DNA from 2 places in the Clostridium isatidis genome. Region 2 is predicted to be linked to the other one. Evidence: a T-box and tRNA genes for the amino acid it is inferred to sense, from the RefSeq annotation. Region 2 holds a T-box; the other holds one or more tRNA genes.
The links. The T-box of region 2 lies ahead of metG (methionine--tRNA ligase). A T-box ahead of a tRNA ligase gene usually reads a tRNA of that ligase, here a tRNA-Met.
Positions count from the first base shown of each region.

Region 1 (8,058 bases), 1.3 Mb from region 2:
AATCTGCCATGTTGAATAATCTTTTAGATAAATATAGCCTTTGAATAATTCTTTTGGTATTGTCATTAACTCAATAAATTCATCCTGAGATATATTCAAAATGCTATATCTAATATCTGCCATAAATTTTTGAAACGTTTTCAAATTCCAGTTACCTGTATTAAAATCATCTCTTAAAATTATTAGTTTTCTTTTTAAATAGAAATCCATATAAACACCTAATTTCTATATTTTTAGGCTAGTCCCCTAATATAATATATTCCAATTTAGGTGTATTTGTACTTATAGAAGTCCATTACCTCCCATTTATGATTAACTTAATATGATTATTATTTAATATCTATAAGAATATCTTTGATATTTTTTAAGACGGTAAGTAAATTATTTAAATCCTCTAAAGCTTTATCAGCAAGGGTTTCTTCAATTTCCTTTATTATTAACAAGACATTTTCAAGATGTTCCTTATAAAACTCATCTTCTTCTTCAATAATATTATTCTCAAAATACTCTTCCATATAGACTTCTTTATCAAAATTTATAAAGTTTTTTATGTTATCCCTTTTACATAGAATTTCTACTATTGTGGTAATTTCTCTTTCCAAGGTATCTAAAAATTCTGTTTTTAAAAATAATTCTCTATTAGTGTCATATAATTCAATTATATTAAATATTTCCTTCAAGTCTTCTTTGTTAATACCTTCTAAATCCTTTGTTTCAATAGTTTCTTTATTCATATTTGTTAAAATTTTATCCACTTTTTCTTTTATACATAAAGCTATTTCAAAAATCGTTTTTTTATCTTTTTTATCCTCTGATATCCCTTGCATATTCTTTACTTTTTCATTCTCATATAATTCTTCTTTGACACCCTTTAACATATTCCCTCTCCTTTAATAGAATTTTTATTAAAGTAAACTTTGTTAAATTTTTAATTACTTGAAGTATGGATTCCTATAAAAAGTAATTTATTATATTTGTCCCTTTTATATAATTATAACCATAATATGGTTGAAAATCAAAAAAATATATTAAGCTTAATATTTAATTTTTTATAAAAAATCTTACTAAAACTAAAATTATTTTAAAATTTCTAAGTAATATAGAGTTAATAGTAAATTTTCAGAATATTTGTATTCAGAAGGTCAAAATTTAAGGAATTCTAGACTTGAAATTATTATCACATAAGACTATAGTAATATATATAATAGTTGATTAAACTAAATACTATCGCGGGGTGGAGCAGTCGGCAGCTCGTCGGGCTCATAACCCGAAGGTCGTAGGTTCAAGTCCTACCCCCGCAACCAAAAAAGAATTACATTTAATGTAATTCTTTTTTTATAAATTCTTATTTACTAAAAACTTTTTAATTTCAATAATGCTATATCCTTAAGTTCTTAAAAGTTTAATTTCTTCAATTCTTGTACAGGCTTTTTCTCTTGGAAATCTCCTTGTAAGTTTTTCTCCTCCTTGTATAAAAGGAAGCATTCCCTCCTCAGTATAAAATTTAAGGGTACTATAACGTGAACCTGTTAATCTTACTAATTCAACAATTGATACATAATCCGCTTCTTTAATTTTATCCATTGACCATTGTCTAGACATTTATTAAACAATTTCCTTATTTTAAATATCTCTTTAGACGAGCACCATGAATTACTATGCCACTTTCATTAATTGCGTGGGGATAAGCTTCATACAAAATATTATCAATTTTTATAAAAGGAACTTTTCCTTTTATAATAACAGTATATAAATGTCCATTTTCTTCTAATCTCTTTTTTACAGCTTATAGCCTTTGTTCTTGATTTGCAAACTACTCTTCTGTATCAACAAAAATAGATTGGGAACGTTCAATTTCAGAAAATAAAAAATTAATACCTGAAACCAAAGGAGTTTTCACTAAGTTTTTTTCATCTTTAAAAATTCCTTTATACCAATTCCAATCCCCTTCTACAATATCCTTTTTATTAAGAATTGTCCTTAAAGCAACTTCCTGATATAAAGTTATATTAGGGTTATCCAAAATACTATTTTCTAAAACTAACTTACCCTCTGTTTCTTTAAGGTAACCATCAAGGTAACTTTCAATAATTGCAGCAACAGCAATACATCTAACTGAAAATTTTTAACAACTGTCATGTTAATACTGTCTTGAGCATTTAATACAATTATTGAATATGCTTGTGATAATTTTAATTCTTTCATAATCATTTCTATCTAACCGCTTTTACCATATTTATAAACAATATTTTGATATATAAGCACTTACTACTTACAGTATGCAATGTATATCCTTATATGTTGATATATTACATAAATTTTCTTAAAAATAATATGGGACTGCCTTTTAGCAATCCCATTAATATAAGTGTAATTTATTTAATTCCTTGATTATATCTTAGTTTTCCTGCATTTAGTACTTACTGTTAGATTTCTTAGAATAAATTTTCTTTGTGAAAAATCAGCTATTTATACTACCTTAGTAGTCCAATCTTCACAGTTCCATATTTCTGTAACAACATCTCTATAGAACTCTGGTTCATGGGATACTAATAGTATCGTTCCTTTATATTCCTTTAAAGCTCTCTTTAATTCTTCCTTTGCATCTATGTCTAAATGGTTTGTAGGTTCGTCTAATATTAAAATATTTGTTTCTTTATTAATTATCTTACATAATCTAACCTTTGCTGCTTCTCCTCCAGATAATACCATAATCTTTGATTCTAATTGTTTTGTAGTTAAACCACATTTTGCTAAAGCTGCTCTTATTTCATATTGAGTTTTCCCAGGAAATTCATTCCACACTTCTTCAATACAGGTATTTGTATTTCCTGATCTATCTTCTTGCTCAAAGTAACCAATATATTGATAATCCCCAAGTTGTACTTCTCCAGATAAAGGTTTAACTATTCCTAGTAAACTTTTAAGTAATGTGGATTTACCTAAACCATTAGCTCCAACCAAAGCAATCTTTTGTCCTCTTTCCATATAAAGGTTTAATGGCTTTGTAAGAGGACTATCATATCCAATTACTAAATCCTTAGTTTCAAATATCATCTTTCCAGAAGTTCTTGCCATTTTAAAATTAAACTCTGGCTTTGGTTTTTCCTTTGTAAGCTCTATTATCTCCATTTTATCCAGCTTCTTTTGTCTTGATTTAGCCATATTAGCTGTTGCCACATTAGCCTTATTTCTCGCAACAAAGTCTTCAAGTCTTGCAATTTCCTTTTGCTGCTTTTCATAAGCAGCTTCTAATCTCTTCTTATTTTCTTCATAAAGTCTCTTGAATTCATAGTAATCACCAACATATCTTGTTAGCTTCCTATCTTCAACATGATATATTAAATTAACTACAGAATTTAAAAATGGAATATCGTGAGAAATTAATATAAAGGCATTCTCATAATTTTGTAAATACCTTTTAAGCCATTCTATATGTTCTTCATCAAGATAGTTTGTAGGCTCGTCTAGCAATAATATATCTGGATTTTGAAGAAGTAATTTTCCAAGTAGTATTTTTGTTCTTTGGCCCCCTGATAAATCATCCACATCTCTATCTAATCCTAAATCTAAAAGACCAAGTCCCTTTGCAACTTCTTCTACTTTTGCATCTATTATGTAAAATCCATTATTATCTAATAAATCTTGGATAACTGCTGTTCTTTCAAGCATTTTTTCTAATTTTTCTGGATCTACTTCTCCCATTTGCTCATATAATGTATTCATCTCTTTTTCTAAATCAAATAAATATCTAAAGGCATCTCTTAATGCATCTCTAATGCTTTTACCTTTTTCTAAAACTGAATGTTGATCCATATATCCAACTCTAACATTATTAGCCCAAATTACTTTACCTTCATCAGGCATAAGTTTTCCTGTTACGATATTCATAAAAGTAGATTTACCTTCGCCATTTGCCCCAATAAGCCCAACATGCTCACCTTTTAATAGTCTAAAGGATACATCTTCAAATATTGCTCTATCACCAAAACCATGGTTTATATTTTTTACTGTTAAAACGCTCATTTTATCCTCCTAGTTAATTATCTATTAAAAATAATTTATAAATTTAATTTCAGATTAACATACTTATTTATTATAAACTATAACCCCATAGAATTCCTACTATTTTTTATGTACATAATTATTTAATACATTGATTTTCGCTAAAATAAAAATTGACAGTTTCCAACTCACAATACACATAATTGTCCATTGCTAATTGTAAACTGTCAATTTTTTAATAAATATATTCTCTTATATTTTCACAAATAGATATTTCAAGTTGATTTTCATCATTAAGTTTTTTATAGGAGCATAAAAACTCATTTAGTTCAATATCATTTAAATCTATGTTTTTTTCACTTTTTAAAATAACATTTGTTCCCTCAGTTATTATTTCTAATTTATTTTTATCATTATTAATATAATAACTATTTACTGTTTTTACTTTTAACCTATCCTTGTACTTTTCTTGAAATCCTAATGTTTTTTTAGCCTTTTCTATATCTCCTCCGCCAGGAATTATATTTTCTATTCCTAAAGCTTTAAGTTGATTTTCTAAGTCCGAAGGATCAAAACCATACCTTTCCATAAGCTTAGTTTGCATCTTCATAAACTTATCCTGAGATATATTGTTTTTTTCCATATACTCCATGACCTTCCTTGAAAATTCAGCCATATTTAATTTACCATCGCTCATCTCATAGTATAAAGAAAACATATAAGCTTCAAATTTATCTACATCTTTTTCATTTACTCTATTTTTTATTTCATTAAAATCTATAATCCTATCATCCATAATAATCAACTCCTATATTTAGTAGATGTTATTAATATTATACTATGATTATACATTTTATTCTATTTGTTTAATTTATTATTAATAATTATTCTTATTGTGCATAAACTCTTAGCCATAACTCTTCGTATAATCCTAATTGCTCAGTCTTCATATATTTGTAAACCTCACACTTATTCATTAGCTCTTCAGATAAATATGCTGCAGGATTATTTTTAATTTCATCAGCTTGCTCTTCTATGGCAAGCTTATTTGGACTAGTATATCCTATTTCATCAGCAATTCTTAGAGCATTATCTTTTTCACTGAGAAAATTAATAAATTTTTCAGCGCTCTCTTTGTCATTTGCATTTGCTGGAATAGCCCATGAATCTAGCCAGTAATTTGCTCCTTCTTTTGGAATAACATATTCTAAATTTTCATATTCTTCACTTAAATTTAAACCTTCTCCAGACCAAATCATGGCAACAGCTGCTTCACCATGACGCATTATATCCATAACATTGTCTGCTCCCTTAGTAAGCAATAAATCTTTTTGTTTAAGTAAAGCCTTTTCAATTTCCTTTAGTTCATTTTCTTCTGTAGTGTTTAATGAGTATCCTAAGTATTTTGCCGCTGCTCCTATAGCATCTCTCATTGAATCTAATATAAATATTTGTCCCTTATATTTTTCATCAAACATAACCTTCCAGCTATCTACTGGTTCTGATACTAAATCTTTGTTATAAACAATACCTATAGTTCCATTCATATATGGTACAGTGTAATCATTATTAGGATCATACGGCTGTCCTAAATCATTTTCGCTCATTTGTTCTAAATTAGGTATATTTTCTTTATTTATCTTTTGAAGCAAACCTTCACTTATCATTCTATCTGCCATATAATCTGCAACTAAAACTGCATCATAATTTGTTTTGCCTGATGAAACTTCTATATACATTGTTTCCATTTCATCAAAAGTCTTATAATTAACCTTTATATTATACTTTTCTTCAAATTCTTCAAGTAAACCTTCAGCAATATTTTCTCCATAATTTAACACATTAATAGTCTTTTGCTCACTTTCAGCTTTTTCATTACTACAAGCAGTAAATAATGAAAGTCCTAATACAAAAGTACTTATTAATGATGATATTTTTATAAATTTCTTCACCACTATCTTCCTTTCTCTTACAAATCTCTATTTCACTTCCCCAACTATCAATTATATATCTAATTATTGGATTTGCAAAGAAAAAACCACTTTATATATACATTAAAAAAATAGCCGCTAAAAATAGCGGTTATTTCTTGTTTACTACATTTCTAATATTTTTGCTGTAACACCATCCATTGCTTCTAATTCTTCATGTAAATTCTTAATTTCTTCTTTTTCATCACTTAAAAGATTTAATAATACAAGACCTGAATTTGAACACGAATCCTTAGTGGCTTCATGTAAGCCTATTCTTGTATGTATAATACAGCCATACCTTGTTAAAATCTCTTGAACCTCTGGAGCTTTTTTTACTCTTGGTTCAATTTTTATCGCCATAACAGTAAACATAAATCACCCTCCAAAAAAATTATCCTTTCCTATAATAACCTAATTGGAGTTTATTTATTCAGATTTTTCCTTACATTTAATTTAAGGAATAAGCCCAGTTTCCTTAAACACTAACTTGAGTGTTTTATAACTCTTATTGATAAAAAACTAAATAATAATGTTTGTACAAGTATTTCCGCTAATCCACCTAATTGTAAATTCCATGCCATATTTGAAGGTTCACAGTAAATAAACTCTTCAATTGAAAATGGTGCAGTTGCTGGTGTATTAAATATTCCTATTACTATTATAATTAACCATAATTTTAACCAATCATATTTTTTGCCATGAAAAGATTGTCTTATTAATAATAATACTAATCCAAATAAAATACCTCTAACAATTTGAAAAATTGGCGATAGCTGAACCATAATATGGTTCATATCCCTAAAGCCCTCTGTAACTTTAAGTGATTCTTGATACTTAAAAAACATTGAAAATATTATTCCACAGACTATATAGGTAAGCACATGGATCAGAGTTATCTTAAATATGAACATAAAGTTTTTTTTAACCATATAAATCCCCCAAAAAATTCTTTTCTTTCTATAATATATTATAGTCTAAATTGATTTTATAGCACAGCTATTGCTTCTATTTCCACTACCGCATCCTTAGGTAATTTCGCTGCTTGAACACAGCTTCTAGCTGGTGCCTTATCCCCAAAATATTGAGCGTAAACTTCATTCATTGCTGCAAAATCATTCATATCCTTTAAAAATACCGTTGTTTTAATAACCTTATCTAAGCTGCTGCCAGCTTCCTCTAAAATTCCCTTAATATTTTGAATAACTTGTTTAGTAGCTGCCTTTATTTCAGTTTCCATTTCTCCTTTTACCGGATTTATAGGGATTTGTCCTGAAGTAAATATAAACTCACCTAATTTAATAGCTTGAGAATAAGGGCCTATAGCGGCTGGAGCATTTTTTGTAGATACAATTTCTTTATTCATTAATAACACTTCCTCTCAAAAAACATATGTAATATATTCCCAAAAAATTTATGTCTTATTACTATTATGTAATAAGACATTAGAAAAAACAATCGAAAATTAAATTCTCTATCTTTAAAGCTATATTCTATTTTAACACTTCTTAATTTACTTTTTGTTTTCTAGAAATTATGTAATATGGTATTGCTAAAAATATTACTCCTCCAATCATATTTCCAAGAGTAACAACAAAAATATTATAAGCATAACCTCCAATACTAACTACTTGACCCAAAGGAGATGCAAGTCCTATTGTTAGTAAAGTCATATTAGCGATACTATGTTCAAAACCTGTTGTTATAAAGGCAAAAAGGCACCAAAATATCATTATCAGTTTAGATACTTCCTCTTTACATTTAAAACTGCACCATATAGCTAAACATACTAACATATTACAAAATATACCCCTAAATAACAGTTCATTTACTGGCAGAGACATTTTTAAAGCACTTGCTTTTGCTATAAACTCTCCAGTTGTTCCAGAGGCTAATCCAGTTTGAACAAACATTAAGCCTGCAAGTATTGAGCCTAATAAATTCCCAACAAAACTTACTATCCAAACTTTAATTACCTCTACCCAAGAAACTTCTTTTGTTAATGCTCCTAAAGCCATAATAAAATTATTACCGGTAAACAATTCTGAGCCTGCAAAAATTACCAAGCTTAATGCTATTCCAA
Region 1 covers NZ_CP016786.1:1,409,843-1,417,900, forward strand. The annotation lists gene BEN51_RS06715 (hypothetical protein) at 1-210, opposite strand, end outside; gene BEN51_RS06720 (hypothetical protein) at 330-878, opposite strand; tRNA gene BEN51_RS06725 (tRNA-Met) at 1,229-1,304, shown strand; gene BEN51_RS06730 (MerR family transcriptional regulator) at 1,387-1,602, opposite strand; gene BEN51_RS14020 (hypothetical protein) at 1,814-2,023, opposite strand; gene BEN51_RS06740 (ABC-F family ATP-binding cassette domain-containing protein) at 2,470-4,026, opposite strand; gene BEN51_RS06745 (DUF3867 domain-containing protein) at 4,241-4,801, opposite strand; gene BEN51_RS06750 (ABC transporter substrate-binding protein) at 4,896-5,957, opposite strand; gene BEN51_RS06755 (CPF_0552 family protein) at 6,102-6,350, opposite strand; gene BEN51_RS06760 (hypothetical protein) at 6,461-6,907, opposite strand; gene BEN51_RS06765 (RidA family protein) at 6,964-7,341, opposite strand; gene BEN51_RS06770 (formate/nitrite transporter family protein) at 7,484-8,058, opposite strand, start outside.
Region 1: it has a tRNA-Met gene. The T-box ahead of metG (methionine--tRNA ligase) is inferred to sense a tRNA for this amino acid. The anticodon was not compared.

Region 2 (8,058 bases):
TCTAATGGAATATTTTTCACAACCTCTATAAGTTTTTTAGCATTTTTAAAGGTAACTACACCCCCTATACCTATATAATAGCCTAATTTTATACATTCCTGTGCAAATTCTTTGCTTCCAGAAAAACAATGAACTATTCCTTTAACATTAGGAAATTCTTTAAGTATTTCTAATGTATCCTGGTGGGCATCTCTATCATGAATAACTACTGGCATATTAAATTCCTCTGCTAACTTCATATATTCTCTGAATACTTTTTTTTGAACTTCTTTTTCAGGATTCTCATCCCAATAATAATCTAAACCTATTTCCCCTATAGCAATGATTTTATCATTATTTTTTATTAACTCTATAATTTTATCCTTAACTTCACGATTGTGTTCATCTGCATTTTCAGGATGAATTCCTAAAGCTCCAAAAATAAAATCATTTTCCTTAGTTAACTTATCTGTTATTTCTATACTTCTATAACTTGAAGCACAATTTAATATACCTATTACACCACTTTTCTTTAGTTCTTTAAATACTTCCTCTCTATCCTCGTCAAAAGCCTCATCATCATAATGAGCATGAGTATCAAATATCTTATATTTATTCTCCATATCTTTCAATCTCCATTTCATAATTATTTATTGACACTTTTTCCTAATTTTAAACATAATTAGAAGATAAATTGCTTTTAAATGATTTTTATAAAAATAAATTAAGTACTTTTCTCCTTAATTATAAGCTATAAATTGCAAAAAAGAAGATTAATTACAATCTTCTTTTTTGATAAATCTATAATATTTACTTCATACCAAAGTTTCCTATATTATTAGCATGATCGCCTATTCTTTCTAAATTACTTATAAGATCTAAAAATACCACGCTGGAATCTGCTGAACAAACTCTTTCTTTTAGTCTTCTTATATTATTTTGTCTAAAATTATTCTTTAAATTATCTATTTCACTTTCAACTTCTTCAAGCTTTTTAGTACTATCAAAATTACGATTTCCATAACTGTCTACAGATAGTTCTATGGCTTCTATTGTTTTTTCAAAGATTGCTTTTAACTCTTTTTTAGCTTCATCACCAAGATGAACATTATTCTTCATTTTCTCTGCAGCTAAATCTGCAATATTTTCTGCATGGTCTCCAATTCTTTCAATATCGTTTATAACATGATATGTTGAACTAAATAATTTTATATCATCTTCTGGCAATTCAAGTTGTGAAAGTTCTACTAAATAATCAGTTATTTCCTTTTCTAATATATTTATAGTATTTTCATTATCATATACTTTCTCAACTGCTTCTGGATCATTTTCCATAAAAGCTTTCATTGCTAATACTACATTTTCTTTTGCCTTATTAGCCATTCTTAATGTTTCTTTAATAACCTGTCCATTTGCGATTACAGGTGTTTCAAATAACCTTTTATCTAAATATATAGCACCTTTCTTTTCAATTCCACCATCTCCAGGTAAAAGTAAGTTTACTACTTTAACTAAGTATTCACTTAATGGCAGCATTATAAGAGTAACTAAAACATTAAATATTGTATGTGCATTTGCTACTTGTCTTGCAACTTCTGGTGATGTTGATTGTATCAAATTAATAAATGGATCAATAAATGGGAAGAAAATGATAGCGCCAAAAGTATTAAATAATAAATGCATTAAAGCTGCCTTTTTAGCTGTTCTATTAGTTCCTAATGAAGCTAATAAAGCTGTTACACATGTTCCGATATTACAGCCAAGTATAACTGGGAATGCTAGTCTCATATCAATAGCACCTGTTGAGGCTAAGGCAATTAATATAACAGTTGTTGCAGCTGAGCTTTGAATAATTGCTGTTAATCCAAGACCTGCAAGTAATCCAAGTATTTTATTATCAGATACTACAAGTATAAATTCCTTAAACCATTCTGATTCTGCAACTGGATCCATTGAGCTACCCATTAAATCCATACCCATAAATAAAATACCAAATCCAATTGCTATACTTGCTAAATCTCTAGTCTTTTTATTTTTACCAACTAAAAGTATAATTGCTCCAATTCCTATAACTAAAGGTGCAATCTTATTTAGATCAAGAGATACCATTTGTGCTGTAATAGTTGTACCAATATTAGCCCCCATTATGACGCCAGCTGCCTGGGATAATGTCATTAAACCTGCATTTACGAAACTAACAATCATAACTGTAGTTCCACTTGAACTTTGTATAATAGCTGTAACTATTGCCCCTACTACAACTCCTATATATTTATTACTGGTCAATTTTTCCAAAATCGATTTCAATTTGTCTCCAGCAGCGTTTTCAAGTCCATCTCCCATAATTTTCATTCCGTAAAGAAATAGTCCTAAGCCGCCGAATAAACCAGCAAAAATAGAAAATTTGTCCATGATTTTCTCTCCTTAATTAACAATAATTTTATAACTATTTATTAACACCGAACTAACTATATAATTTTTTAAACATATTGTAAATATAGTTTAACAATTTTTAACCTGATTTTAACATTGAATATAATCCAATAATTATCTTATTTATTCAATAATTATTAATAATTTATTTTAGTTTTTGACACACTTTTGTCATAATCTTGGTATAATATATATGATGTAAAGTAGTTAAAGCATTATTATTTACCCCTAAAACCATCTAATGGTCCCTAGATTAAATTCTTCCCCAAATTTATTTAATCTAGGGTTTTTTCCTTTTTATAGCTTTTTTAATTTTTTTCTTCTTTTAACCTTTTAGTTTCATCATTTATTATTTTCTTGTCTATCCTTTTAAATAAATTTTCTAGTTTGGAGATTTCACCTTTTTTCTTTTCAGTATAACTCCATATATTTTCTTCAATATTTAAAGCTGTCCTAATATCTTCTGCCGTTTTAGGCATAAAAGGTTCAAAAAGATTTGATAAATTAACAATTATTTGAATTGCCTCATATATCCCTGATACATATTTATTTTGATCTTTTCCTTCTAATTCATTTAATTTTTTATAATATTTTTTTATTAAAGACATTATTTCAATTAAAGCACTTTTAAATTTTCCTTCTTCTATTTTGTCTCCTATATTAAAATAAGTATTTAAAATTTCATTTCTAACCTCTTTATCTAAAACACTTTCAGGTATTTTTGAGTTAAACTTCTCTACAACAATCCCTATAGTTTTAGTTACATAGTTATTTAATAGATTAACTAAATCTCTATTAACTGTATTTACAAAATCCCTCCAAGTAAAATCTGTATCCTTTGTTTCTGGAGAATTTAAAAGTAAATAATATCTAAATTCGTCTATATTATAATTCTCTATTACATAATCAGCCCAAATAGCCCAATTTTTTACCGCTGAAAAGTTCTTTCCTTCTAACTTTATATATTCACTTGAAATTACATGTAAGTTTGGATTTTTTATACCAAGACCTGCTAAAATAGCTGGAAAAATTACTGTATGGAAAGGAATATTATCTTTTCCGTGAACAAAATAAACCCTTGAATCCTCCCCTTCCCAATAATTTCTCCAATCTTCTCCTCTTTCCTCTAAAACTCTAATACTAGATGTAAGATAGCCCATAACTGCCTCTATCCAAACATAAATCCTTTTATCTTCATATCCTTCTAAGGGTACCTCTACACCCCAATTAAAATCTCTTGTAACTGCTTTATCTCTTAATCCTTCCTTTAAATATCTCTTTACTATTACCTGTGCATTATCTCTCCAGCCTCTTTGTCTTATTAATAATCTTCTTACATCTTTTTCAAACTTAGATAAAGTAAAAAATAGATGCTTTGTGGTTTTTACAACAGCTTTATTTCCACAAATTTTACACTTTTTATTTAAAAGTTCCTCATACTCTATTATTTCTAAGCAATTTTCACATTGTTCATCTATTACTACTGAATTACAATGAGGACATTCTCCCTCTATATATCTATCTGATAAAAATTCATTACAATTTTCACAGAAAGTTTGTTCAACTTCTTTTTCATATATGTATCCCTTATTATAAAGTTCTAATATAAATTCCTTTACCTTGTTAGCATGGTAGTCATTATGGGTCTTATCAAATACATCAAAAGAAAATCCTAATCCCTTAAAACATCCTTTAAATTCTTCATGATATTTATTAATAGTTTCTAAAGGTGTTAATCCTTCTTCCTTAGCTCTCATGGTTACAGGAGTACCATGACAGTCAGTTCCAGATAAAAATATTACATCGTCCCCCATAAGCCTATGATATCTTGCTATAACATCTCCTGGCAGCCAAACAGCTATTCTTCCTAAATGTAAAGGCCCATTGGCATAAGGCCATGCATTTCCTACTATTATATTCATAAAAAACCCCCTTAAATTCAATTCATTTCTGCTAATTACTTTTTACTTATTACTTCCCTAATAAACTTAAAACCACTCCAAACTCCACACTACTAACTAAGTTTTAACTACTAACTCAACACTACTAACTTCTAGCTGAATTCCTATTACTAACTAAATCTGAATCTCTAAAAGATCTTCTATCCTATCATGCATATATCTATAGGCATCATTAACCCCTTCATTATAAAACTCAGGTGCTAACTTATCCATGAAGAAATCTAAAACTATGTTGGCAGCTAAATCTCCGATTTCTTCATCTCTTTCTTCATAAAAAAATGTTTTTATTTCATTAATTAAATCTTCTCTTTTTTCCCTGGAAATATTAAATTTCTTATTTTTCATCTATTTTATTCCTTTCTTTTAATAAAAATCTGCTGTCGAAAGCAAAATTTTCTAACATCTCAAGCTTTTAATTCTCAATTACAGCTAATAATATAAAGAAAGATTTTCAGCTAGCTGAAAATCCTCCTTAATTATGCATTTTGTATTCTACATTTTAAATTGTGAGATTTATCTCACTATACTTCCTGTTGGTAGATCACCTGGGTCTACAAGCTTTAAAATGCTGCCATCATCTGTTGCAGCTGCAAGAATCATTCCTTGTGATAATTCTCCCCTTAAAGTTACTGGCTTTAAGTTAGCAACTAGAACTACATTTTTACCCACTAACTCTTCAGGTTTATAGTATTGAGAAATTCCAGACACCACTTGTCTTTCTTCTCCATTTAAATCTACTGTTAGCTTTAATAGTTTCTTTGCCTTCTTTATAGGTTCACAAGCTAAGACTTTTACTACTCTTAAATCTATCTTTTCAAAGTCTTCTATAGTTATTTCTTCTTTTATTGGAGCTATTTCTCTTTTGGCTGGTTTGTCTTTAGCTAATTGAGCTTCCTTTAATGCTTCTAATTCAGCTAATTTCTTATCTACATCTATTCTTGGGAATAAAGCCTCTCCCTTTTTAACCTTGGTTCCAACTACTGTTCCATTAAATTCCTTTAATGATTCAAAGGATACATTATTAGTATTTAATTGAGCATTAATTTTTTCACTTGTTTCAGGTAAAAAGGCTGCTAATAATACAGATGAAAATCTTAAGCTTTCAGCTAAATTATATAAAACTGTTCCTAATCTTTCCTTCTTAGCATCATCCTTGGCTAATATCCAAGGAGTTGTTTCATCTATATATTTATTTGCTCTTCTTATTAAATTAAATATAGTTTCTAGAGCTTCTGGTATTCTCAATTCATCAATTGCTTCTGTAACTTTTCCTGGAGTTGCTAAAGCTAAATTTATTAGTTCATCATCAATTGCTTCTTTTTCAGAATTTGCAGGTACTTCTCCTCCAAAATACTTCTCAATCATTGCCACTGTTCTTGAAAGCAAGTTTCCTAAATCATTACATAAATCTGAGTTGATTTTCTTTATAAATATTTCATTATTAAATAATCCATCTGATCCAAATGGGATTTCTTTTAATAAATAATATCTAACTGCATCTACTCCAAAATGTTCAACTAAAGTAACAGGGTCTACAACATTTCCCTTAGATTTTGACATTTTACCTCCATCTACAAGCAGCCATCCATGACCAAATACTTGCTTTGGAAGTGGTAATCCTAAAGCCATTAGCATAATTGGCCAGTATATAGTATGAAATCTTAAAATATCCTTACCTATTAAATGAACATCTGCTGGCCAATATTTTTCATATAATTCTTTATTTTCACTTCCGTAACCAAGAGCAGTAATATAATTTGATAAAGCATCTATCCATACATATACAACATGACCTTCATCAAAAGTTACAGGAATTCCCCAGTTAAAGCTAGTTCTTGAAACACAAAGATCTTGAAGACCTGGTCTTAAGAAGTTATTAAGCATTTCATTTTTTCTTGATTCTGGTTGTATAAATTCTGGATGAGTTTCTATATATTCAATTAATCTATCAGCATATTTGCTCATTTTAAAGAAATATGCTTCTTCCTTTGATTTTTCTATTGGTCTTCCACAGTCTGGGCAATTTCCATTTACTAATTGAGTTTCTGTCCAGAAAGATTCACACGGAGTACAATACATTCCTTCATAAGAGGATTTATATATATCTCCTTGATCATATAATTTTTTAAATATATCTTGAACAGCCTTAATATGATAATCATCAGTTGTTCTAATAAACTTATCATAGCCTATATTCATTAGCTTCCATAATTCTTTTATTCCCGCTACAACTTCATCTACATGTTCCTTTGGTGTTATACCCTTTTCTTCTGCTATTCTTTGAATTTTTTGTCCATGTTCATCTGTTCCTGTTAAGAACATTACATCATATCCTGTTAATCTTTTATATCTGGCTAAGGCATCTGCTGCAACTGTTGTATAAGTATTACCAATATGAAGTTTTGTTGACGGATAATAAATTGGCGTAGTTATGTAATATGTTTTCTTACACATATCCTTTTCCTCCTGTTATTTTACTTAAATAATATAGTTACAATATAAAAAATCTCTATATGGATATAAAACCATATAGAGACGCATTACACGTGTTACCACTCTATTTCGTATTTATCTCACGATAAATACCTCAGCAAGTGAAATTTTCACTTTGCAATATAACGGTTGCTCCCGTATTCTCCTTACAATTAATTTTGCTCAGAGAACATGCTCCAAGGCCATCTTCATGAAAATATTAGCTGCTAGCTTTCACCCACCCTAGCTCTCTTTAAGCCTTAATTTTCATTACTCTTCTTTTCATCGCATTTAATATTATGATATGGTAATTTGGGTATACTGTCAATATTTTAATATTCATTTCAATTTAAACTTCTTTTTTATTATATTTTCTATTATAAGCCTTGCTATAACAACTAAAATAAAAGTTAATGCTAATATTGTAGAAAAAGCCTCTTCTCCAAATATAAAAATACCTATTGTATTTAATACAAGTAGAAAACTCCCAATTGCTCCATATATTTTTGAAGCAAGCTTATTAGAGTATTCCCAAGTTTTTTTATTTAATATTGAATATTTATTTTTATATCCAATTTTGGTATTAGGAAATTTTGAATGTTTTGTTTCATATATTCCTCCTAATAACAATAACCCCAAAGGTACTATATCTACTATTATCAATAAAATTATTAAGTTCATATTTATTACCCTTATTTTTATATTTATATGTATTATATATTTTATTATATACTTTTTTAGAATTTTGTCATATACTATAATTTAAATATAATTAAATAGGACTTAAATATATAATATTTATTGGAGGTTTTTAAATGAAACATTTAGCTCTTCCTCATCTAGGTTATAGAAATCTTAAAACTTCCCTGGCAGTATTAATTTGTTTATTACTAATCCCCAAATCCCTAAATGCACCAATTGCGGCAATTATATCTATGCAAAGTACCATAGAAGATTCTGTAAAAATAGGTTTAAATAGATTGATTGGTACATTTATAGGCGGTGTACTTGGAGCAATTATACTTATTTTAACCATTAAACTTAATTTACATTCCTTTTCTATAATTATAGCTTCATTAGGGGTTTGTTTAATAATATATATTTGTAATTTAATTAAGAAACCTGCTGCCTGTACTATAGCATCAATAGTTATCTTAATAATACTAATAGATCCTGATATTATTAATCCAGTCAGATATGCTTTTCAAAGAAC
Region 2 covers NZ_CP016786.1:89,014-97,071, reverse strand. The annotation lists gene BEN51_RS00430 (TatD family hydrolase) at 1-602, opposite strand, end outside; gene BEN51_RS00425 (Na/Pi cotransporter family protein) at 790-2,391, opposite strand; gene metG (methionine--tRNA ligase) at 2,721-4,334, opposite strand; gene BEN51_RS00415 (DUF2164 domain-containing protein) at 4,488-4,718, opposite strand; gene metG (methionine--tRNA ligase) at 4,887-6,827, opposite strand; T-box leader at 6,902-7,140, opposite strand; gene BEN51_RS00405 (SdpI family protein) at 7,185-7,526, opposite strand; gene BEN51_RS00400 (FUSC family protein) at 7,661-8,058, shown strand, end outside.